3 regions of the Duganella rhizosphaerae genome follow, and region 2 is predicted to be linked to each of the others. Evidence: riboswitches for the same ligand, from Rfam matches in the RefSeq annotation. Region 2 holds a riboswitch; each other region holds the start of a gene.
What was found. A riboswitch is a leader RNA that binds a small molecule or an ion and turns the genes downstream of it on or off. The one in region 2 is predicted to bind cobalamin.
Positions count from the first base shown of each region.

Region 1: another riboswitch for cobalamin. It lies ahead of RUGAMON1_RS21680 (MotA/TolQ/ExbB proton channel family protein); the one in region 2 lies ahead of RUGAMON1_RS31845 (TonB-dependent receptor domain-containing protein).
Region 3: another riboswitch for cobalamin. It lies ahead of RUGAMON1_RS29160 (TonB-dependent receptor); the one in region 2 lies ahead of RUGAMON1_RS31845 (TonB-dependent receptor domain-containing protein).

Region 1 is NZ_BPWK01000011.1:4,004-11,717, reverse strand. It holds gene RUGAMON1_RS21695 (TonB-dependent receptor) at 1-522, opposite strand, end outside; gene RUGAMON1_RS21690 (cobaltochelatase subunit CobN) at 519-4,598, opposite strand; gene RUGAMON1_RS21685 (DUF2149 domain-containing protein) at 4,585-4,920, opposite strand; gene RUGAMON1_RS21680 (MotA/TolQ/ExbB proton channel family protein) at 4,922-5,518, opposite strand; cobalamin riboswitch at 5,697-5,917, opposite strand; gene cueR (Cu(I)-responsive transcriptional regulator) at 5,919-6,305, opposite strand; gene RUGAMON1_RS21670 (heavy metal translocating P-type ATPase) at 6,302-7,714, opposite strand, start outside.
Region 2 is NZ_BPWK01000028.1:729-8,442, forward strand. It holds gene cobT (nicotinate-nucleotide--dimethylbenzimidazole phosphoribosyltransferase) at 1-632, shown strand, start outside; gene RUGAMON1_RS31835 (adenosylcobinamide-GDP ribazoletransferase) at 638-1,420, shown strand; gene RUGAMON1_RS31840 (histidine phosphatase family protein) at 1,425-1,976, shown strand; cobalamin riboswitch at 2,010-2,231, shown strand; gene RUGAMON1_RS31845 (TonB-dependent receptor domain-containing protein) at 2,334-4,184, shown strand; gene RUGAMON1_RS31850 (FecCD family ABC transporter permease) at 4,262-5,284, shown strand; gene RUGAMON1_RS31855 (ABC transporter ATP-binding protein) at 5,284-6,057, shown strand; gene cobO (cob(I)yrinic acid a,c-diamide adenosyltransferase) at 6,054-6,692, shown strand; gene RUGAMON1_RS31865 (cobyrinic acid a,c-diamide synthase CobB) at 6,692-7,714, shown strand, end outside.
Region 3 is NZ_BPWK01000020.1:14,330-22,043, forward strand. It holds gene RUGAMON1_RS29155 (cobalamin-binding protein) at 1-543, opposite strand, end outside; gene RUGAMON1_RS29160 (TonB-dependent receptor) at 543-2,534, opposite strand; cobalamin riboswitch at 2,601-2,775, opposite strand; gene RUGAMON1_RS29165 (DODA-type extradiol aromatic ring-opening family dioxygenase) at 2,887-3,684, shown strand; gene ylqF (ribosome biogenesis GTPase YlqF) at 3,766-4,716, opposite strand; gene RUGAMON1_RS29175 (OPT family oligopeptide transporter) at 4,849-6,846, shown strand; gene RUGAMON1_RS29180 (histone deacetylase family protein) at 7,157-7,714, opposite strand, start outside.

The sequences.
Region 1 (7,714 bases), on a different contig from region 2:
GTTTTCCTTCAGCCTGTTCGCCAGTCCCAGGTGCGCCGCGCCAGCGGAGGCGAAGTCGCCTTCGTCCGCATAGTACGGGCCTTTTTTGTAGTTGATGCGGTCCACCAGTTCCGGCATCAGGAAATTCAGGTCGGTGTAGCCCTGGCCGTGCGCGTGGGTACGCATATTGACCGGCATGCCGTCGATGAAGGTGGCGAAGTCGGTGCCGTGATCGAGGTTGAAGCCGCGCAGGAAGTACTGATTGGCCTTGCCGTCGCCGCTGTGCTGCGTGACGATCACGCCGGGCACGAACTCCAGCAACTCGCCCGGACGCAGCGCCGGGCGGTTGGCGATCAGCGCCGCCGTCATCGAACCCTGGCTGGCGGCGCTGGACGTGCCGACGCCGTTGTCGTAGTGGCCGCGCACCTCAACCGCTGCCATGGCGGTGGGCGCGGCGCCGGTGGCCTCCTCGTCGGCATGCGATGCAAGCGGCAGTGCAAGTGGCAGGCCGGCCGCCAGCGCGACGATGGATTTAACGATCATAGGTACTCCTCCAGCTTACTCAATTTATTGCGACGGCCGACGTAGCCGGCGCCGATCAGCGCGGCGGCCAGCGCCAGCAGCGCCAGCGTGCCGACGGTCTTCTGCACCGGCGTGAGGTTTGCCAGCGTTTGCATTTCAAAGCCGTTGACCTTGGCGTCGGCAGCATCGGCCTTGGCCTTTGGCGCCGGCTCGGCGGGTTTGCTCTTCGCGTGCGCGGGCGCGGGCGGCGGCAGCTCCTGCGCCTTGGCCTGCAATGCCTGCAAGTCCGCCACCGCGTTCTGCATGGCGGCGTCGGTCTGCTGCTGCGTTGCCGACGGTGCCGGAGGCTGCGCGGACGGCGCCGATGATGCAGATCCGCCGGCACGGCCGGCGGCCGCCGCACCGCGCGCGACCGCCGCGTTGGTGCCGACGTTGGGCACGAACTGGCCGCTGAACTGCGGCGCGATCTTCATCGTCGCCTTGCTGCACGAATCGGCGCTGCACGACACGCCGGCATCCTTGATCGCCTGCGCGTTTTGCTGCGTCAGTTTCTCGCGCACCGCATCGCCCGGCTTCCAGTAGCCACGTTCGATCGTGCTCAACATGCGGTCGGTGATGGCCTGGAAGGCGCGCAGGTTGCCGCTGCTGGCGAAGCGCTCACGCACCTTCAGGCCGTGGCGGTCTTCCACATAGGTGTCGTACATGCGCTGCCATTTGCCGCCGTCCACCACTTCCGGCACGGTGACCTGCCAGGCCCACAGGTAGTCGACCACGCGGTTGATGTAGCGCGCGCCGGAATAGCCTTCCTTCAGCATGCTGTCGGCCCAGCGCGGGTTCAGGTAGCGCGCCTGCATCTCCTGGCCCATGTACTGCTCCAGCGTCTTGTGGCCCGGCTTGCGCGGGTTGGACAGGTCGCTGACCATCACCTCCGGCGTCTTGCCGTCCACGCTGCGGATCGCCATCGCGGTGCCACCCAGGTACTGGAAGAAGTCGTCGTTATCCAGCGTCGCGAACAGATTGCTGGAGCGGCTGTGCAGCGCGATCTTGCTGCCGCTGATGGCTTGCTTGAACAATTCGCGGCGCTGGCCGGGATCGGCCTTGTCGTCGCCCCAGTAGCCGGCGCCGAACGGATGGCTCATGCGGTTGATGAAGACGTCCGCAACCTCCTTCTCGTTCTGCCAGGCGTTGGTCAGCGGGATCAGCTTCTCGATCTGCGTGCCATAGGCGCCACTCGGCAGGCCGAAGATGCGCACGGAGGCCATGCGCTGCGCTTCTTCGGCACTGATGCCGCTGGCCTGCAAGGCGGCCACGGTCTTGCGGCTGTGCGCCTGCATCACGTTGCCGTCTTCGCCGGGGCCATTGTCGTCCTGCTTCTGCGCCAGTTGCGCGGCCTGGTCCATCAGCGTCAGCAGGTTGCCGAACAGGTCGCGGAACAGGCCGGACGAGATCAGCGTCACGTCCACGCGCGGACGTCCCAGCTGCTTGCGCGTCAGCGCTTCCACGCCGGTCACGCGGCCACGTTCGTCCCACGTCGGACGCACGCCCATCAGCGCCATCGCCTGCGCTTCCATGATGCCTTCGTGGCGCGAGGTTTCGACGCCCCACAGGTTCATGCTCAACTTGTCCGGCCAGGCGCCGTGGCGCTTGCGATAATCCTCCGCCAGCTGCTGCGCCAGTTTGTAGCCGGCTTCGTAGGTGGTCTTGCTCGGGATGCGCGATGGATCGAGGCCGAAGAAGTTGCGGCCAGTCGGCAGCGCATCCGGATTGCGTACCAGGTCGGCGCTGGCGCCGGTCGGGATGTAGCGGCCGGACAGCGCCTGCATCAAGCGCTCCAGTTCCAGCCCGGCGCTGCGCTCGATATCGTTTTCCAGCTGGGCGATGCGTTTGGTTTTCTGCTCCGCCGTCGACGTGGTGTCGAGGCTGACCACGGCGCGCGCGGTGGCGTTGCGCAGCTCAGGCTTCGGCGCCACGCCGAAGGTGTGCAGGCCGAACGGCGTGAGCTTGCTGCCGGTGTCGTCCAGGTACTCCTCCAGGCCTTCCATGTCGGCTTCGGTTTTGAGCTCGGTCTTCTTCATGTCCTTCAACACGCCGCTCTTGGCCGCCAGGCGGTTGATCGCCGTCAGGTGGCTACGCGCCAGCAGCGGGCTTTTTTGCTCGGCCACGCGGTAGTCGTTGAGCAGCGCGCCCAGCTCGCGCAGGTCGGGATTCAGGCCGGCGACGTCGAACGGTGGCGTCATGTGGTCGATGATGACGGCCATGCCGCGGCGCTTGGCCTGTATGCCCTCGCCCACGTCGTCCATCACGTAGGGGTAGATGTTGGGCATGGCGCCGATCAGCGCCTCGGTCGGATCGCTTTCCGACAGGCCGGCCTCTTTACCGGTCAGCCATTCCTGCGTGCCGTGGGTGCCGATGTGCATGACGGCGTTGGCCTGGAAGCCTTTTTGCAGCCACAGGTAGAACGCGATGTATTCGTGCGACGGCGGCATGCTGACTTCATTGTGCAGCTTCTCCAGGTTCTGCTCCCACGCGCGGCCGGGCTGCGGCGCCATCAGCACATTGCCGAAGCGGCGCGCCGGATAGACGAAGAACGGCTCGCCCTTGGCGTTGCGCCACAGGACAGGCGCGTTCTCCGGCTTGCCCCAGGATTTCTCTATCGATGCGCGCAGCGGCTGTGCCAGCGTGGCGAACCACTTCTGGTAGTCGGCCAGCGGCACCAGCAAGGCCTGGCCGCTTTCGGCCAGGTGCTTCAGGCCCGCCATGTAGTCGCCCTTGGACTTGCCGGGGTAGTTGCCCCACTGCTGGATCTCGCCTTGCAGCTCTTCCTGCGACGGCGGCAGCGCGGCGCCGGTCTGGTAGCCCTCCTGCTTCAGGCGCTGGACGATCTGCCACAGGCTCTCCGGCAGCACGTTCAGGTAGGCCGCGCCGATGGTCTCGGAACCATGCGGATAGTTAAAGTACAGCATGGCGATGCGCTTGTCGCCGTTGGCCTTCTGGCGCAAGGCCAGCCAGCTGGCGACGCGCTGGTTGAGGCGCTCGATGCGCTCGGGGATGGGCGTCTCCTCCACGTAGGCCAGGCCGGTCTGCGCATCGCTGATGCGTTCGCGGCTGGCGACCACGGTCGGTTGGATCAGGCCCGCCACTTCGGCGCCGGCCAGCTGCCAGGTGCGTTCGATGATATCGAGACCGATCTTCGATTCCTGCCACTGCGCCAGCGACTGCTGGCTCAAGGTGATGGCGTTGATCGCCGGGACGCCGATCTTGTCGAGCAGCGCGCCGGTGTTGGCGGTGCCGCCCACCTTCATGCCCAGCGCGACGATCAGCTCGACGCGGCTCTTGCCGTTTTCGTCCAGCAGGAAGCGCAGCGGCACGTCGTAGGGATAGCCGAACACCGGCAGCACGTTATAGCCGCTCGCTTCCAGCCGCGCGACGATGGCCGCCAGCGGCAGCGTTTGTCCCGCCACCAGGCTGGCGCGGTAGAACGGCACGGCGATCCAAGGCGCGCCGGCCTTGTAGTTGGCGTAGCCTTGCAGGTACTGCTCGTAGCTGCTGGACGTGCGGTTGGCCGCCACGTCGTACAGGCCCACTTCCGGCATCGCATGCACCGGCGCGACCGTCAACCTGGAACCGAAGTGGTTGCGCAGGATGTAGCGCAGCAGATTGCCCATGTTCTCCACGCCGCCTTCGCTATGGTAGGACTGTATGGTTTTATCGTCGCGCACGCCCTGCTCGCGCAGGCTGTCGTCGATGGCGCCACCGACCGCGAACACCGGACGGCGCGCCTTCTGCAAGGCCTGCAGTTCGGCGCCCAGGGCCACCATGGCCTGGCGGCCCTTGGTGTTGACGATCGCCACATCGGCGCCGGTCAGGGCTGCGCGGTCGGCCGGCGTCATGCCGTTGGCGGGGATGATGCGCACGGCGACGTTCAGCTCCTTCAACTCGGCCTGCAGGCCGCGCACCGCCAGCACGGCGGGACGGGATTCGATATCGCCCAACATCAGCGCCAGCGTGCGCGGCGCCTGCGCCGAGTGCACATAGCCGCCGATGCACAGGGACACCAGCAACAGCAGCAGCGCCCACAATTTTTTATTCAGGTACATAGACGACCTTCCCATCCGGCAGTTGATACGCGGTGCCCAGGCGTTTGCCTGAGCCCGACAGCGGCTTGTCGCTGACTTTGCTCACCTTGATTTCGGCGCCTTTCTTGGTCAGCACCTCGACATGGCCATCGGCGCTTTTCTTGGCGATGGTGACTTCGGAGTTCGGATCCAGCAGGTCCATCATGTTCCAGGCCGAGAACAGCGCCAGCATCATGGCGACGATGAAGACGATGCTGGCGTCGAACAGGTTGGCGACGCCGGCCAGCGGGTCTTCGTTATGCTCGCCGATGCGGCTGTAGCGGTGGCGGTTCATATAGCGCATCTCAGGCTCCCGCGCGCACCAGGTGCGGCTTGTGGTCTTGCGCCGCCAGGTGGGATTCGGCGGCGTAGGCGATCTCGGTCAGGTCGCTGCGCAGCCAGTGCTCGCGCACCAGGCTCAGTACATAGGCGCTGACGCTGCACGCCAGGCCGACCACGGTGGCGGTGAAGGCGGTGGTCATCGACTCGGCCATCTTCGGCAGGTTGCCCTGCGCCAGGCCGGCCAGCGAAATGCCCATCGGGATCAGGGTGCCCATCAGCCCCAGCGCCGGGCCGACGCGCACCACGAAGCGCACGCCGTCCAGGCGGCGCACGCCGTTGACGTCGGCGCGCTGCACCAGTCGTTCGAGGCGGGCGTCCAGTCCCGGCTCGCCTTCCTGCGCGGTCAGCACGGCGGCCATCTCCTGTTTGGCGGTGGCGACCAGCACGCGCACGCCGCGGCGGCGCTCCAGCCATTCGGCGCCGAAGGTGCCGAAGCACACCAGCATATGCAGCACCAGCGCTGCGATCCCCAGCAGCACGGGCAGGTACAGGATGGTGGAAATGGAGTACAGCAGTGTCTCGATGGAGTGCACGGCGGCGTCGGCGGGCAGGTTAAACATGGGCGGGTCCTGTAGGCAGAGAGGGAGAATCGGGGCGCAGGCGTACGCGAACGGCGCGTGCGCAAGGCACGGCCGCCAGTCGGCAAGGCCGTGGCGCGCAAAATCGATGCATAGATGTAGATCGAAACAGATGCAAGCCGCTCACTTCCCCGTGAGCGGCTTGAACAGAAATGCCTGGGCATTTCCACCTGTCCTGGCCGGTATCCGGGCTGGCAAGCGACACCGCCTGACCTTCCCATGCGACTGCACAGTGGTTTGAAGAGGCGGATTTGTCGTCAACGACGACGCTTGTTTACCGTTGCGGGGGCAGCACATGTTGGCTGGCGTGGCCAGCTTCATGTTTCCCGTTTAACTGCGCGTCTGGACAGACGCGCGGGCACCAAAACCGGGCGATTATACTTTACCCGGCAAGGGTTTGGAGTATCGGGCAGTCGGGGCGATGGTCGCCGTGGCAGCAGCCGGCCAGCGTTTGCAGTGTGTCGCGCATTTCGGTCAGCTCGGCGATGCGCTGGTTCAGCTCCGCCACGTGGCCCATGGCGATGGTCTTGACGTCGGCGCTGGCGCGCTCCTTGTTCTGCCACAGCGACAGCAGGTCGCGGATCTGGTCCAGCGAAAAACCCAGCGAGCGTCCGCGCTTGACGAAGCGCAGCGCGTGCAGGTCGTTGTCGCCGTAGATGCGGTAGCCGGCCTCGCTGCGCTTGCCCGGCGGGATCAGGGCGATGCTTTCGTAATAGCGGATCATCTTGGCCGAGACGCCGCTGGCGGCCGCCGCTTGTCCGATGTTCATGCTTGTCCTTTCAGGTGGTCCGGCGTCCAGCGGCGCAGCAGCAAGGCGTTGCTGATCACGCTGACGGAGCTGAGCGCCATCGCGGCGCCGGCAACCATGGGGTTGAGCAGGCCGAAGGCGGCCAGCGGTATGCCGACCAGGTTGTAGATGAAGGCCCAGAACAGGTTCTGGCGTATTTTGCTGTAGCTGCGGCGCGAGATCGAAATGGCGGCAGCCACCAGCGCCGGATCGCCACGCATCAAGGTGATGCCGGCAGCGTGCATGGCGACGTCGGTGCCGCTGGACATGGCGATGCCGACATCGGCGGCGGCCAGCGCCGGCGCGTCGTTGATGCCGTCGCCGACCATGGCGATGCAGGCGTCGCCCGTCTTCAAGCTGGCGACGGTGGCCGCTTTGTCGGCGGGCAGCATGTTGGCGACGATGCGGCCTATGCCCAGTTCTTTGCCGACGGCGTCGGCGCTGCCCTGGTTGTCGCCGGTGAGCAGGATGGTCTGGATGTGCATCGCATGCAGCGCCTGCAGCGCGGCGCGGGCTTGCGGCTTGATGCGGTCGCCGAAGGCCAGCAGGCCCAATAGCTGCGCGGGCTGCGGCGCGTTCGATGCTGCCAGCCAGGATATCGTCAGGCCTTGCCGCTCCAGTTCCTCGGCGCGGGCGCTCAGCGCATCCAGCGCCACGCCCTCCTCCTGCATCAGCCGCGTGCTGCCCAGGACCAGGCGCGCGCCGTCGACGATGGCCGCTACGCCGCGGCCGGGCAAGGCGGTGACGCCGGTGGCGCTTGGCGCGGCGCCGTCGGCCGTGGCGGAGCGCGCGGCGGCGGCCTCGGTGACGGCGCGCGCCAGCGCGTGTTCGCTGCCGCGCTGGATCGCGGCGGCCAGTTGCAGCAACCGCCCTTCGTCGATGCCGGCCGGCTCCAGCGCGACCAGCGACGGCTTGCCCTCGGTGAGCGTGCCGGTCTTGTCGAACGCCACGGTGGTGATGCGGTGCGCCAGCTCCAGCGCCTCCGCATCCTTGATCAGTATTCCGTAACGCGCCGCCACGCCGGTGCCGGCCATGATCGCGGCCGGCGTCGCCAGCCCCAGCGCGCACGGACAGGCGATCACCATCACCGCCACCGCATTGATGATGGCCCGCTCGGCATCGCCGGTCGCCAGCCACCAGCCGGCGAAGGTCGCCACCGCCAGCACCATCACCACCGGCACGAACACCGCGCTGACGCGGTCCACCAGATGCTGCACCGGCGCCTTGGCCGCCTGCGCATCCTCCACCAGGCGGATGATGCGCGCCAGCGTGCTTTCGGCGCCCACCGCCGTCACCCGCACCAGCAGCAGGCCTTCGCCGTTGATGGCGCCACCGGTCACACGGTCGCCGGCGTGGCGCGCCACGGGCAGGCTCTCGCCGGTGATGAGCGC
Region 2 (7,714 bases):
CGCAGGAACCGGCGATGAGCCGCGCCACTTGCGAGGCCGCGCTGGCCGCAGGCATGGCCTTGGCCGCAGAGCTGGATGGCAACGTGGTCGGCTTCGGCGAGATGGGCATCGGGAACACCACCGCCGCCGCCGCACTGATGCACAAGCTGACCGGCATCCCGGTCGAGCAATGCGTGGGCGCCGGCACCGGCCTCACCGCGGAAGGCATCCTGCGCAAGCAACACGTGGTCGAAGCGGCAGTCGCCAAACACACCGCCGCAGCCGAGCCGCTGGACGTGCTGGCCACCTTCGGCGGCCTGGAGATCGCCATGATGACCGGCGCCATGCTGAAGGCAGCCGAATTGCGCAAAGTGCTGCTGATCGACGGCTTCATCGTCACCAGCGCGCTGCTGGTGGCGGCCCGCGTGCAACCGGCCATCCTGGACTACTGCGTGTTCGCTCACTGCTCCGACGAAAACGGCCACCAGCAGATGCTGGCCGCGCTGGGCGCCAAGCCGCTGCTGAACCTGGGCCTGCGCTTGGGCGAAGGCACCGGCTGCGCGCTGGCGCTGCCGCTGCTGCATGCGTCGGTCAACTTCCTGAACCAGATGGCCACGTTCGAATCGGCCCACGTCAGCGAAAAGTTCGAGTAAGCGCCGTGCACCAACTACGACTGTTCTTCACCGCGCTCCAGTTCTTTACCCGCCTGCCGATTCCCGGCTGGGTGGGCTTCGACCCTGCGTGGCTGAACCAGGCGTCACGCTACTTTCCGCTGATCGGCATGGTGGTCGCAGCCATCACGGCCGGCGTGTATGCGCTGGCCGCATGGTTCCTGCCCGCGCCGGTCGCCGTGCTGCTGTCCACCGCTGCAGGCATCTACGCCACCGGCGCCTTCCATGAAGACGGCTTTGCCGACATGTGCGACGGCTTCGGCGGCGGCATGACGCCGGAGCGCGTATTGGAAATCATGAAGGACTCGCGCATCGGCGCTTACGGCGCCATCGGCATCATCTGCCTGCTCGCCACCAAGTGCACGACACTCTCCATGCTGTCTCCGCTGGCGGCGATTGCCGCGCTCCTCGTCGCCCATCCGCTTTCGCGATTAATGGCAACCTCGCTGATCTGGCGCCTCGACTACGCACGTGCGGAAGGCAAGGCCAAGCCACTGGCGCAAAAGATGAGCACCGCAGAATTCGCGCTGGCCGTCGCCAGCGCCGCCATTCCCGCGCTGGCGATGATCGCCTGCGGATGGCTGACGTGGACCGCACTGGCGACCGGCATCGCCGCCGCCGCAATCGGCACCGCCTGGCTGGCCCGAAAATTCGTACGCCGCATCGCCGGCTATACAGGCGATTGCCTCGGGGCGGTACAGCAGCTCAGCGAAGTGGCGTTCTACCTTTGCGTTCTGGCCAGCATGCGCCACGGCGCCCTGCCCTGGTAACGCCATGCGGCTGATACTGGTGCGCCATCCGCAGCCGCTGATCGCCCCCGGCGTCTGCTACGGCCGCAGCGATCTCGCCGTAGCGCCCGACCAGCTGGCGCAAACGCTGGCCGCCTTGTCGACCACACTCCCCCAAGGCCTCGCCCTATATAGCAGTCCGCTTCAGCGCTGCGCCACATTGGCGGCGCAACTGGCGGCGCCGTTGCTATCGCCAGCGCCGCTGCTGGACGCCCGCATCGCGGAGATCGATTTCGGCGACTGGGAACTGCGCCACTGGGACGATATCGCGCGCGCCGACATCGACGCCTGGGCCGCGGACCTGGTCAACTACCGCCCCGGCGGCGGCGAAAGCTTGCTGCGCATGGCCGCCCGCATCGCCACCTTTTACGCCGACCTCCAGCGCCAGCAGCAAGACGCCATCGTGATCTGCCACGCCGGCGCGATGCGCCTGCTGTCGGCCTGCCATACCGGCCTGGCGCCGGCCGAAATGGCGCTGCAAGCGGCCCGCCATCCGCATCAAATCGCCTACGGCGCCACGCTGGTACTGCAAAACTAAACCGCCACCCCATGACCGGCGCCGCACAAACCCGTATAATGACCGGGTTTTGGTGCCCGCGCGTCTGTCCAGATGCGCAGTTAAACGGGAAACATGAAGCTCTGTAAGAGTCCACATGTGCTGCCCCCGCAACGGTAAGCAAGTGTCGCAGCTGATGCGCGACAAACCTCCTCTGACAAACCACTGTGCTCTGCATGGGAAGGTGAGGTGGTCTAACTTGCCAGCCCGGATACCGGCCAAATCAGGTGGAAGCGAGCGAACGGGATGTGCGCGAACACGCATCTCTCAGTTATCCGCTTCTGTTCAATCTGGCCCACGGGGACGTCGGCCGGTTGCTATTAACAGAAAAATTACATCATGACCCTTCGTATCTCCCGTCCTGCGGCCCTGACGTCGCTGGCGCTGGCAATGGCCGCCTCCTGCGCGCACGCAGAACCAATCGCCGGCACCGTGCTGGTCACCGCCACCCGCAGCCCGCAGGCCCTGTCCGACGTGATCAGCGACAGCGTCACCATCAGCGCCGAGCAAATCGCCGAATCAGGAGCCGGCTCCATCGTCGACCTGCTGCAACGCCAGCGCGGCATCGAGATCGCCCGCAACGGCGGCTCCGGCACCAACGCCACCGTGTTTATCCGCGGCGCCAACAGCAACCAGAATCTCGTGCTGGTCGACGGCGTGCGTATCGGTTCGTCGACCACCGGCGCCGCCAACTGGAGCGCCATTCCGCTGACCGCCATCGACCATATCGAAATCGTCTACGGCCCACTGAGCTCCCTGTATGGCGCGGACGCCATCGGCGGCGTGATCCAGATCTTCACCAAGAAGGGCCAGGGCGCGCCAGCGTTCACCGCCTTCGCCGGCTACGGCACCGACAACACCCGCGAAGGCGATGTATCGCTCTCCGGCGCCACCGGCGGTGAGCACAGCTTCAGCTACGCGATCAGCGCCGGCAAGGAAAAGTCGGACGGTTTCTCGTCCACCCGTCCTGCCAGCGCCTCGTATAACGCCGACAAAGACGGCTACGATCGCGAAAACGCGGCGGCCCAATTCAGTCTGCGCCTGGCAGAAGGCCAGGAAATCGGTGCGCTGCTCCTGCACAGCAAACTCTATTCCCAGTACGACAGCGGCTCATCGCCGTACGACGTCCATTCGAACGCCAAGCTCGACAACGCGGCCATCTACAGCAAGAACCAGATCCTGCCTGCCTGGCAAAGCCTGGTGCAATACTCTCAAGCCAAGGACAACGGCGCGACCTACACCAGCGCGGCCGCATCTGGCTACTCGCAGATCAACACCAAACAAACCGACTTCACTTGGCAGAATGATGTGCTGATTGGCGCCGACGTGCTGCAACTGCTGTACGACCATCGCAAGGAAGAAGTCGAGACCAACGGCTTCAAACTGGCCGACCCGCAGCGCACCACCAATTCCGTCGCCGCTGCCTATAACGCCCGCCGCGGCGCCAACCTGTTCAACGCCAGCATACGCCGTGACAAATCGCTCTACGGCTCGAAGAACACCGGCTCCCTGGGCTACGGCTACAACTTCACGCAGGTACTGCGCGCCACCGCCAGCTACGGTACCAGCTTCCGCGCACCGACCTACAATGAACTGTACTACCCAGGCTACGGTAACAGTAACAACAAACCGGAGCTGGGCAAGAATGCGGAAATCGGTCTTCGCTACGACAGCGGCAACACCGCGCTGAGCGCCAGCTATTACCGCAACCGCCTGACCGACCTGCTGGTGAACACCAAGCCATGCCCATTCACCGGTGCAAAGAGTGGCTGCGCCTACAACGTCAACCACGCCCTGCTTGAAGGCTTGACCCTGGGCGCCAGCCAGCAGCTGGGCCGCTTCAACCTGGCCGCCAACGTCGACCTGCAAGATCCAAAGGACGAAACCAACAACAAACGCCTGCAGCGCCGCGCCAAAAAGCACGGCAACCTGATGGCCGACTACAGCGCCGGCGCCTTGAAGGCCGGCGTGGAACTGGAATTGTCCGGCGACCGCTACGAGGACGCCGCCAACGAGGTCCGCCTTGGCGGCTATGGACTGGTCAATCTGTACGCGACCTACCACTTCAACCGCGACTGGTCGGCGCTGGTCCGCTGGAATAATATCAGCGACAAGCAGTACGACCTGGCGCGCAATTACGCCACGCCGATGTCCAAGCTGTTTGCCGGTATCCGCTACGGCTACAAGTAAGCAGTAATGGTGTAACCTGCCGGGCGTGGGGCGCATACGCCGCGCGCCCGGCAGTCTCTCTTTTTTGAAAGCAGTGCATGCATTCTTTCTCCCGCAATCTGCGACGCCGTGCCGCCGTCACTCTGACAGGGTTGGTGCTGTTCGCGTTTGCCAGCCTGGTTTTCTCGGGCATGACCGGCTCGGTCTCGATTCCTCTCTCCGATATTCCCGCGGCAGTCAATGAACTGCTGCATGGCCAAAGCCAGACGCTGGCCTCCACCCTGCTCGACCTGCGCCTGAGCCGCGCGCTGACCGCCTTCGTCACCGGCGCAGCCCTGTCGCTGGCGGGCGTGATGATGCAGGCGCTGTTGCGCAATCCACTGGCCGACCCGTATGTACTGGGCATTTCCGCCGGCGCTTCCGTCGGCGCCCTGGCCGCACTGCTGTTCGGCTGCGCCATCTGGATGGTCGACGCCTCGGCCTTCGGCGGCGCCGTCGCCGTCTCGATGATGCTGTATCTGCTGGCCCGGCGCGACCTGCGCGGCGGCGCGGCGGCCGAAGGCGGCACCGCTCTATTGCTGCTGACCGGCGTCATCCTGTCCTCCGCCTGCATGGCGATGGTGACGCTGATGCTCTCCATCGCTCCTGAAAGCCGTTTGCGCAGCATGGTGTTCTGGATGATCGGCGACCTGGCCGGCGCGCCGATGCGCGCGCTGCCCTGGATCGTATTGGCCGGCGGCCTGGTATTCGCCCTGCGCAGCGCCCGTTCCATGAACGTGATGGCGCTGCACGCCGAAGCCGCCGCCACGCTGGGCATCCGCGTCGGCGCGTTGCGCAAAGGCCTGTTCTTCATATCCGGCCTGCTGACCGCCAGCGCTGTCACCAGCGCGGGCAGCGTCGGCTTCGTCGGCCTGATCGTGCCCCATGCCTGCCGCTTCGCCGTCGGCGCGGACCACCGCGTACTGATTCCGGCGGCCGCACTGGCCGGTGGCACCTTCCTGCTGCTGGCGGACACGCTGGCCCGCACCATCATCGCGCCGCAGCAGTTGCCGGTCGGTGTACTGACGGCGCTGATCGGCGCGCCGGTCTTCCTGTACCAACTGCACCGTTTGCGCAAATGATGATCAGCACCCATAACCTTTCCCTGAAAATCGGCCAGCGCCAGCTGATTACGGATCTGAACTGGCAGGTGCGTGACGGCGAATGCTGGAGCATCATCGGCCGCAACGGCGCCGGCAAGAGCACACTGCTGAAAACACTGGCCGGCCTGCGCGACCCGAACGGTGGCTACGTCGCCATCCAGGAGCGCGAACTGTCCGACTGGCCGCTGGCCGAACTGGCGCGCCAACGCGCCTTCCTGGCGCAGAGCCGCAGCGACGCTTTCGCCTACAGCGTGATCGAAACCGTGCTGTCGGCGCGCCACCCTTATCACGGCAACCGCTATTGGGAAGGCAGCGACGATCACGCCATCGCGCTGAAATCGCTGGAAGCGATGGAAGTGGCCGACCTGGCCGAGCGCGACGTGCGCACCTTGTCCGGCGGCGAACGCCAGCGCGTGGCCATCTCCGCCATGCTGGCGCAGGATACGCCGCTGCTGCTGCTCGACGAGCCGGCCAACGCGCTGGACCTGGCGCACCAGGTCAGCGTCATGGGCCTGCTGGCCCGCCTGTGCCGCGAGCAGGGCAAGACCGCCGTCATGATAGGACACGACCTGACGCTGGCACACAGCGTCTCCACCCACGCGCTGCTGCTCATGGGCGATGGCCGCTGGCTGGCCGGCACCACGGCGGAAGTGATGCAGGCAGAGATCCTGGGCGAATACCTGGGCCATCCGATAGACATCATCCAGCACGGCACACGCAGCATCTTTATCCCCAAAGAGGACCTTGCATGACCCAACAGAATTCCGGCGACATCGACGAACAAACCGCGGCGCTGAACGAACGTCACCGCGTGCGCATGGAGCGCAAGAAGGCCATCATCGACGCCAAGATCGCCGCCGCCGACAAGCAGATCGGCATCATCATCGTCAACACCGGCAACGGCAAGGGCAAAAGCTCCAGCGGCTTCGGCATGGCGATACGCGCCATGGGCCACGGCATGAAGGTCGGCGTGGTGCAGTTCATCAAAGGCGCGATGCAGACCGGCGAAGAGCTGTTCCTGCGCCGCTTCCCGGAAGAGATCAGCTTCCACTCGATGGGCGAAGGCTATACCTGGGAAACCCAGAACCGCGAACGCGATATCGCAAAGGCGCAATTGGCCTGGGAACAGGCGAAACGCTTCCTGGCCGATCCCGACATCGGCCTGGTGGTATTCGACGAACTGAATATCGCCCTGAAGTACCGCTACCTGGACGTGGAAACCGTCATCAACGATCTGCTGGCACGTCCGGCGATGCAGCATGTCGTCATCACCGGGCGCGGAGCGCCGCCGGAGCTGATCGCCATCGCCGATACCGTCACCGAAATGGAAGTCGTCAAGCACGCCTTCAAGGCCGGCATCGGCGCGCAACTTGGAACCGAGTGGTAATGACGACGCACGTCGAAGTCAAAGCCCTGCTGGTGGCGGCCGTCGCCTCCGGCCAGGGCAAGACCACAGTCACCGCCGCGCTGGCGCGCAAACTGGCGCGCCAGGGCAAGCGCGTGCGCGTGTTCAAATGCGGTCCGGATTTCATCGATCCAATGCTGCTGGAACGCGCCAGCGGCGCGCCGGTGCGCTCGCTGGACCTGTGGATGGTCGGCCATGAACTGTGCCGCAGCCAGTTGGCGCAGGCCGCCGCCGAAGCGGATGTCATCCTGATCGAAGGCGTTATGGGCCTGTATGACGGTACGCCGTCGTCTGCCGACTTGTCGCGCGAATTCGGCGTGCCGGTGATGGCGGTGATCGACGCCGGCGCCATGGCGCAAACCGCCGGTGCGCTGGTCCACGGCCTGCGCGACTATGGGCCGGTGGAGATGGCGGGAGTGATCGCCAACCGCGTCGCCAGCGAAGGCCACGCCAAGATGGTGGCCGCGTCATTGCGCGACATTCCCCTGTTTGCGACTTTGCCGCGCCAGGCCAAATCGCTGCCCGAGCGCCACCTCGGCCTGGTGCTGCCGGGCGAAGTCCTCGATATCGACCAATTGCTCGACAATCTGGCGGACCAGCTGGTGTTCGACGAAGCGGCCTGGGAGCGTCTGCGTCCGGTCCGCATCGAGATTCCGCCATCGACGGAGCCGCAAGCGCCGCTGCTGGCTGGCCGCACCATCGCCATCGCCCGCGATCCAGCCTTCATGTTTATCTATCCGGCCAACCTGGATACGCTGCGCCAATTGGGCGCGACGCTGAAATTCTTCTCGCCGCTGGCCGACGAAGCCATACCGGCCGAAGCGGACGCGGTATATCTGCCCGGCGGCTATCCAGAGCTGCACGCCGAAGCACTTTCGCAGGCCCGGGTGTGGCAAGCGTCGATCCGCGCGGCCCATGCCGCCGGCACATCCATCGTCGCCGAATGCGGCGGCATGATGGCGTTGGCCGACACCCTTGCAGACCAGGCGGGCGCGGTGTGGGCA
Region 3 (7,714 bases), on a different contig from region 2:
CACCCGTACCGTCGGCCGTTGCGCGTAGGTGGCCGAGAGTTTGGCGATCTTCTGGCGATAGTCCTGCGCGGCCTTCTGCGCGGCGGCTTCGGTGCCCATCAGCCGGCCCAGGCGGGTCAGGCTGGTGGCCACCTGGTCCAGCTTTTGCGGATCGCTGTAGAAAATCGGGATGCCCAGGCTTTTCAACTGCTCCAGCTGGGGCGCGGTGTTCCCGCTCTTCCACACCACCAGCAGGTCCGGGCGCAGCGCCAGCACGTGCTCCATGTCGATGGTGGCGTTGCTGCCGACCTGCGGGATGCGCTTGGCCGCTTCCGGGTAGTCGCTGTAGTTCATCACGCCGACCACGCGCTCGCCGCCGCCGGCCGCGAACAGCAGCTCGGTGATGTGCGGCGCCATCGAGATGACGCGCTGCGCCGGCTTGGCGACGGCGACGCTGTTGCCGGCGTCGTCCTGCACGGTGACAGCCTGCGCGCAGGCCGCCGTGCAGGCCAGCGCCAGCACCAGCGGCGAGGCCTGGCGAGCGGTCGTGGTCATGGCGCGCATCAGAACTGGTAGCGGGCCGAGAGTTTCAGCTGGCGGCCGTCGGCGGTGTAGATGCCGCCCTGGATGCCCTTGTCGCAGCTGAAGGCTTGCGAGAAGTAGCGCTTGTCGCTCAGGTTCAGGCCCGACACCGCGAACTCCCACTGGCCAAGCTTGCGGGCGTAGCGCGCGTCCAGCGTGGTGTAGGAAGGGATCTGCGCCGGGCACTTGTTGTCGAAGTCACCGCCGTTGCGCTGGCTGTCCACCCACTGCGCGCCGATATCGGCGGTGTGGCCGCTTGCCAGGGTCCAGCTCAGGCGCGCGGTCAGGGTGTTCTTCGGCACCAGCACCATCTCCTTGCCGTTGTTGACGCCGTCGGTGAACTTGGCGTCCACGTGCTGATAGTGGGCGGTCAGGTTCCAGGCGGCGTTGATGCGCTGCTCGGCGTCGATCTCGAAGCCTTGGCGGCGGGTCGGCGCCAGGTTGGTGTTGGCGCCGTAGCCGAAGTTAAGTGTCGGATCGAAGAATATCTCGTTGGTCAGGTTGTGGCGGAACACGCGGCCGGTGATTTTCTGCGCGGCGCTGCCGTAGCTGACGCCCAGCTCCAGGTCATGCGACTGCTGCGGCATCAGCAACACCGTGTTGGTGTCGACGGTGTAGCCGTTTTCATCGGCGTTGGCGACGCGATAGCTCTGGCCGGCCTTGCCGTAGACGGTCAGGTGGGCGACCGGCATGTAGCTCGCTTGCAGCTCCCAGGCGTTCAGACCTTGCGCCAATTTGTAGGCGTTGGGGCCGAAGGTGTTCAGCGGATCGACGGCGTCCTTGTTGAAGATCTCGCGGCGTACGCCGGCCGAGACGCGGCCTTCATGGGCGGCGTCGAAACGCAGTTCGTCGCGCAGGTACAGCGCTTTCGAGTGCTGGGTGGCGTCGGCCGCCGAATATAAACGGCTGGTGGTGGCGGTACGGTTCCAGACGGTCCAGTCGAAGCCGGCCACCATTTCGTTCAGCATGCCGCCGATCTTGCCCAAGCGGCGCACGCGCGGCGAGAACTGGGTCTGCTTGCTGTCGTAGGTGGTAGTCGATGGGCCGAGGCGATCGTAGTAAGTTGCTGCCGCCGTCTTCTTGCGGTACGACAGGTCGGCCGCCAGCTCGTAGGCGCCGATGCGGCGCTGGCCGAAGGCGGTGAAACGGTCGTTATCGAGTTTGCCGTTGTCGTTCGACGTGGTGGACTGGCGCGGATTGGCCTTGTATTGGTCTTCTGTCAGCGCGCCGGCGAAGCGCATATCCTGGCGCGCGCCTTCATAGCGGAAGCCGGCGCGGCCGGCGTTGTCGAACCATTGCGCGCCGCCGCTGAAGTGGGTCTGCTTGAATTCATTGTTGTCGCGGTAGTTGTCGGTGCGCTGGGTGTCGAGCGTGGCGTCGGCGGCGAAGCCGTCCCAGGCCTGGAAGCCGGAGACGCGCGCTTCGCCGGCGCGGAACTGGCCGCCCTCGACGAACACGCTGCCGCGGCGGCTGTTCTTTTCCGGGCGCTTGGTGACGATGTTGATCACGCCGCCCGTGGCGCCGTCGCCGTACAACACGCTGGCGCCGCCGCGCGTGATTTCGATGTGCTCCACGGTGTCGATCGGGATGGTCGACAGGATGGCGTTGCTCAGTTCATTTTCCGACAGGCGCACGCCATCCAGCACGATCACCATATTCTGGCTGCTGTTGCTGCCGAAGCCGCGCAGGTCCAGGCTGAAGTCCGGGCTGCCGTCCAGGCTCTGGCGGCCGTACACGCCGCCCACCTTGCGGATGGCGGTGTTGACGTCGTTGGCGCCGGCGCGCTGGATGTCTTCGGCCGTGATGACGACGGCGCCGATCGGCGTCAGCGCCGCGTAGGCGTCGAAGCGCGAGCCGGTGATGACGATGGGCGCGAGCGCCTCGGAGATCTGTGCGGCGGCGGGAACGGCGGCGGCAAAGCACAGGGAGACGGCGGCGGCCAGCAGGCGCGGTTGGAAGGCGGAGGATTGCATGTCAGGTCATTTTCAAAAGAGACATCCGCCTGCGTCCCCGCAGGCTGGAAGTGTACGGAAGCCACGCGGGCTTCCCCCTGTCTGGCCGATATCCGGGCTGGCAAGGCTGAAGGTAGCCTCGCGTTACCGTTGCGGGGGCAGCACACCTTGGCCGTCGCGCCGTGGGCGCGGGCGGCCTTGTGTTTCCCGTTTAACTGCGCATGTGAGCACATGGGCAAGCACCAGAACCCCGGCATTATACGCGCGCGCCCCGGATCATTCACTTTTTAGATAGGACCTATCTACATTTCGTGCATTGATTGCAACGGCCTCCGTCCTTATAGTGAGGTCATACTCAAACCGGAGTTTTTCCATGAATGCATTGCCTAGCTATTTCCTGTCCCACGGCGGCGGCCCGTGGCCGTTCATGATGGACCAGGTGGGCCATCTGTACGGCCAGCTGGACGCGTCGCTGCGCGACATCCCGCGCCAGCTCGGCGTGACGCCGAAGGCGGTGCTGGTGATTACCGCGCATTGGGAGGAGCGTGATTTCACGCTGTCGTCGTCGGTCAAACCACCGATGATCTATGACTATGGGGGCTTCCCGCCGCACACCTACGAGGTGCAGTACAGCGCGCCGGGTTCGCCGGAGCTGGCGGCTCAGGTCAAGCAGCTGCTGGACGCGGGCGGCTTCCCGGCGCAGCTGGACGCGCAGCGCGGTTTCGACCACGGCACCTTCAGCGCCATGTATCCGATCTATCCGAATGCGGACGTGCCCATCGTGCAGCTGTCGCTCAAGCGCGGCCTCGATCCGTTGACGCATCTGGAGGTGGGCCGTTTGCTGGCCCCCTTGCGCGAGCAGGGTGTGCTGATCGTCGGCAGCGGGCTGAGTTACCACAACCTGCGCGCCTTCAACGCGCAGGGCGCGGCTGCCTCGCACGCCTTCGACGGCTGGCTGCGCGCGACGATGGCGTTGCCGCCGCAGCAACGCACGGCGCGCTTATTGGAATGGGAGCAGGCGCCGGCCGCGCGCATGGCGCATCCGCGTGAAGAGCATTTGCTGCCGCTGATGGTGGCGCTGGGCGCGGCGGAGAACGACGCGGCGGCCGTCCCCTACCACGAGGATGCATTCATGGGATCGCTGGCCGTGACCAGCTTCCGCTTCGGCTAGTCGGGCTGCCACCCCGCAATGCGGACGCGGGGTCGGACCCCGTACGGGGTCCGACCCCTGCCCGGCTCTGCGGGTTGGGTGCTAAGTACCGCGCTTGCCGTTGGCGTAGGCTTCGGCCTTGGCGGCGGCGATGGCGGCTTTCTCGGCGTTCTTGACCGCCATCTCGGCATCGTGCACTTCCAGCCGCCCCTTACGGCTGGCCGGCGTCTCCAGCGAGATGCGGCCCAGGATGCCGCTGCGGTAGTCGCCCAGGAAGGTGTGCGAGGCTTTTTCGAAATCGAGGTCGCCGCCCTTCTGGCGGAAGCCGCGCTTGGCCGCCACCCCCTCCACCACGGCGATGCCGTCGAAGCTCTCGATATCCTTGAAGCCGTAGCGCGCCACCAGCAGCTGCGGGTAGTACTTCAGCATCTCGTCGGCCAGGAACACCGCCACCTCCTCTTCGATCAGCGCGTTCGAGCCGATCGCGTGGCTGGCCGCCAGCATCAAGCCGTCGCTCGGCAGCGCGATCTTCGGCCACAGCATGCCCGGCGTGTCGACCAGGATGGTGTTCTTGTCCAGGTAAAGCTTCTGCTGCTGCTTGGTCACCGCCGGCTCGTCGCCGACCTTGGCCACCTTGCGCTTGAGCAGCGCGTTCATCAGCGTCGACTTGCCGACGTTGGGTATCCCCATGATCATGATACGCAGCGGCTTGGTCGGCACGCCGCGGTGCGGCGCCAGCTGCTTGGCCAGCTCCGGCACGCGGGTGACGTCGGCCGGCTTCTTGGTGGTCATCGCGAACGCGGTCACGCCTTCCTGGGCGTTGTAGTAGGCCACCCAGGCCGCCGTGGCGGCCGGATCGGCCAGGTCGATCTTGTTGAGGATCTTCAGGCACGGACGCTGGCGGAACTTGCGCAGCTCCTCCACCATCGGATTGGTGCTGGCCTCGGGCAGGCGCGCGTCGACCACCTCGATCACCAGATCGGTGTTCTCCATCTGCTCGGCCGCCTTTTTCTTGGCGGCGTTCATGTGCCCTGGGTACCATTGTATCGACATGCTCTGACCTTCAAAATCGTTCTGACAATCCGCTATTTTACCTGCTGGCTCGCCTGGACTTCGGATATCATGAGGCGCTTTTCCCTTTTTCTGACCATATAAATAACATTATTCTCCACCGGAGTGCTGAAGATGAGCATAGCTGCACCGTCCAACCCCAAGGAAATCACCGTACGCGGGATTATCCTGGGCATACTGATTACGCTGGTCTTCACGGCGGCTCAGGTCTACCTCGGGCTCAAAGTGGGCCTGACCTTCGCCACCTCGATCCCGGCGGCCGTCATCTCGATGGCGCTGCTGAGCGCCTTCAAGGATGCCACCATCCAGGAAAACAACATCGTCCAGACCATCGCCTCGGCCGCCGGCACGCTGGCGTCGGTGATCTTCGTGCTGCCTGGCCTGCTGATGATAGGCTGGTGGGCCAAGGTGCCGTTCTGGCCGACCTTCGGCGCCTGCGCCATCGGCGGCGTGCTGGGCGTGATGTACACCATGCCGCTGCGCCGCGCGCTGGTGTCGCAGTCCGACCTGCCCTATCCCGAAGGCGTGGCCGCCGCTGAAGTGCTCAAGGTCGGCATGGCCTCGCGCGCCGGCGCCGCCGAAGGCAAGGCCGGCCTGTGGGCCGTGATCTGGGGCAGCGTCGCTTCCGCCGCCTTCGCCGCATTCGCCGCCGTCAAGCTGATGGCCGGCGAAGTGTCGATCTACTTCCGCACCGGGGTTGGGGCCAATGCAGGCGCCACCGGCATCGGCGCATCGAGCTCGCTGGCCCTGATCGGCGCCGGCCACCTGATGGGCATCACGGTCGGCATCGCGATGCTGGCCGGCCTGGTCATCGCCTGGGGCATCATGGTGCCGTTGATGACGTCCCTGAGCCCGGCCGCCGCCGGCGTCGACGCCAGCGCCCACGCGCTGGGCATCTGGTCCAAGGAAGTGCGCATGATGGGCGCCGGCGTGATCGGCATGGCCGCGATCATCACGCTGGCCGGCCTGGCCAAGCCTATCTTCGGCGGCCTGAAGTCGGCGATGGACTCGGCCCGCAAGGCCAAGCTCAATGGCGGTGTTTTAGACCGCACCGAGCAGGACCTGCCGATCTTCGTGGTCGGCCTGGTCACGCTGCTGTCGATGGTGCCGGCCGGCTGGCTGCTGGCCAGTTTCCTGCAAGGCGGCCCGCTGGCGTCGCTGGCGTTCCCGCTGGTGGCGGTCGGCATCGGCTACATCCTGATCGCCGGCATGTTCGCTGCCGCCGTCTGCGGCTACATGGCGGGCCTGATCGGCTCCTCCAATTCGCCGGTGTCCGGCATCGCCATCCTGACCATCCTCGGCGCCGCGCTGAGCGTGGGCATGGTCGGCCGCAGCATCATGGGTCCGGAAGTAGCCCAGGCGCTGATCGCCTACGCGCTGTTCGTCACCACCGTGGTGCTGGCCGTGGCCGTGATCGGCAACGACAACCTGCAGGACTTGAAGACCGGCCAACTGGTCGACGCCACGCCGTGGAAGCAGCAGGTCGGCCTGCTGATCGGCGTGGTCGCCGGTTCGTGCGTGGTGCCGCCGGTGCTGGAGCTGCTGAACCATGCGAACGGCTTCGTCGGCGCGCCCAACCTCAATTCGATCTCGGACCAGCCGCTGGCCGCGCCGCAGGCGCTGCTGATTTCTACGCTGGCCAAGGGCGTCATCGGCGGCCAGCTGCGCTGGGACCTGCTGGGCTACGGCGCGCTGGTCGGCCTGCTGCTGGTGGCGATCAACTTCGCCTTGAAGAAGTCCAGCAACGACAAGTACTCGCTGCCGCCGCTGGGCGTGGGCCTGGCGATCTACCTGCCGAGCGCCGTGATCACGCCGGTGTGCATCGGCGCGGTGGCCGGCTACCTGTTCGACCGCGCGATGGAGCACAAGGTCGGCGGCGACACCGCCAAGCGCCTGGGCGTGCTGGTGATGTCCGGCTTCATCGTCGGCGAGAGCTTGTTCAACGTCGCGCTGGCCGGGTTGATCGTCGTCTCCGGCAAGGGCGAGCCGCTGGCCATCGCCAATTCGCTGAGCGAAGCGCAGGGCATGATCGTCGCGCTGATCATCGGCATCGCCATGGTGTGGGGTCTGTACCGCTGGTCGGCCAAGAGTGGCCGCAACGTCGCCGCCTGATTCAGCAAGCCGCGTTACCACCAACGCCCTGCCGCCCGGCAGGGCGTTTTCATTTCAGGGCCGGAATCCTTGCCGGCAGTATAGACGCCGGGTTCGAAAATCAACCCTTGCGGCAATCGTGCTGGTTTGCGTTTCTGGTTCTGTCTCTTTTTGACTCGTTCTTACTTTGTGCAGCGCACCGTCCCCTACGAGACAGAACGAGACAAAACCAGACCAAACGCGCAAGGCAAACGAGCATGAATGCCGCAAGGCCCCGTGAACGGCCACCTGCCGCATACGCCGCAGGCAGCCCCGGCACCAACATCCGCGCTCACAGGTCGGCCAGCGCCTTGACGTGCGCCACCACGCTGCGGCCCAGCGCCGACAGGTTGTAGCCGCCTTCGAGGCAGCTGACGATGCGGCCCTTGGCGTACAGCCGGGCCACCTCCATCACCTGCTGCGTCATCCACGCGTAATCGGCTTCGACCAGGCCCATGCCGCCGATGTCGTCCTCGCGGTGGGCGTCGAAGCCGGCCGAGATGAAGATCATCTCCGGCTGGAACGCGTGCAGCGCCGGCAGCCATTGCTCCAGCACGATCTGGCGCACCGCATCGCCCCGCGTGTGCGCCGGCACCGGCACGTTGACCATGTGCGCGCTGACCGGCAACGGCTCGGTGTACGGATAAAACGGATGCTGGTAGAAGCTGACCATCAGCGCGCGCGGCTCGTCCAGCAGCGCCTCCTCGGTGCCGTTGCCGTGGTGGACGTCGAAATCGACCACCGCCACCCGCGCCAGGCCGCGCGCGTCCAGCGCATGCTTGGCCGCCACGGCGACGTTGTTGAACAGGCAGAAGCCCATCGGCTCCACCGGCCGCGCATGGTGGCCGGG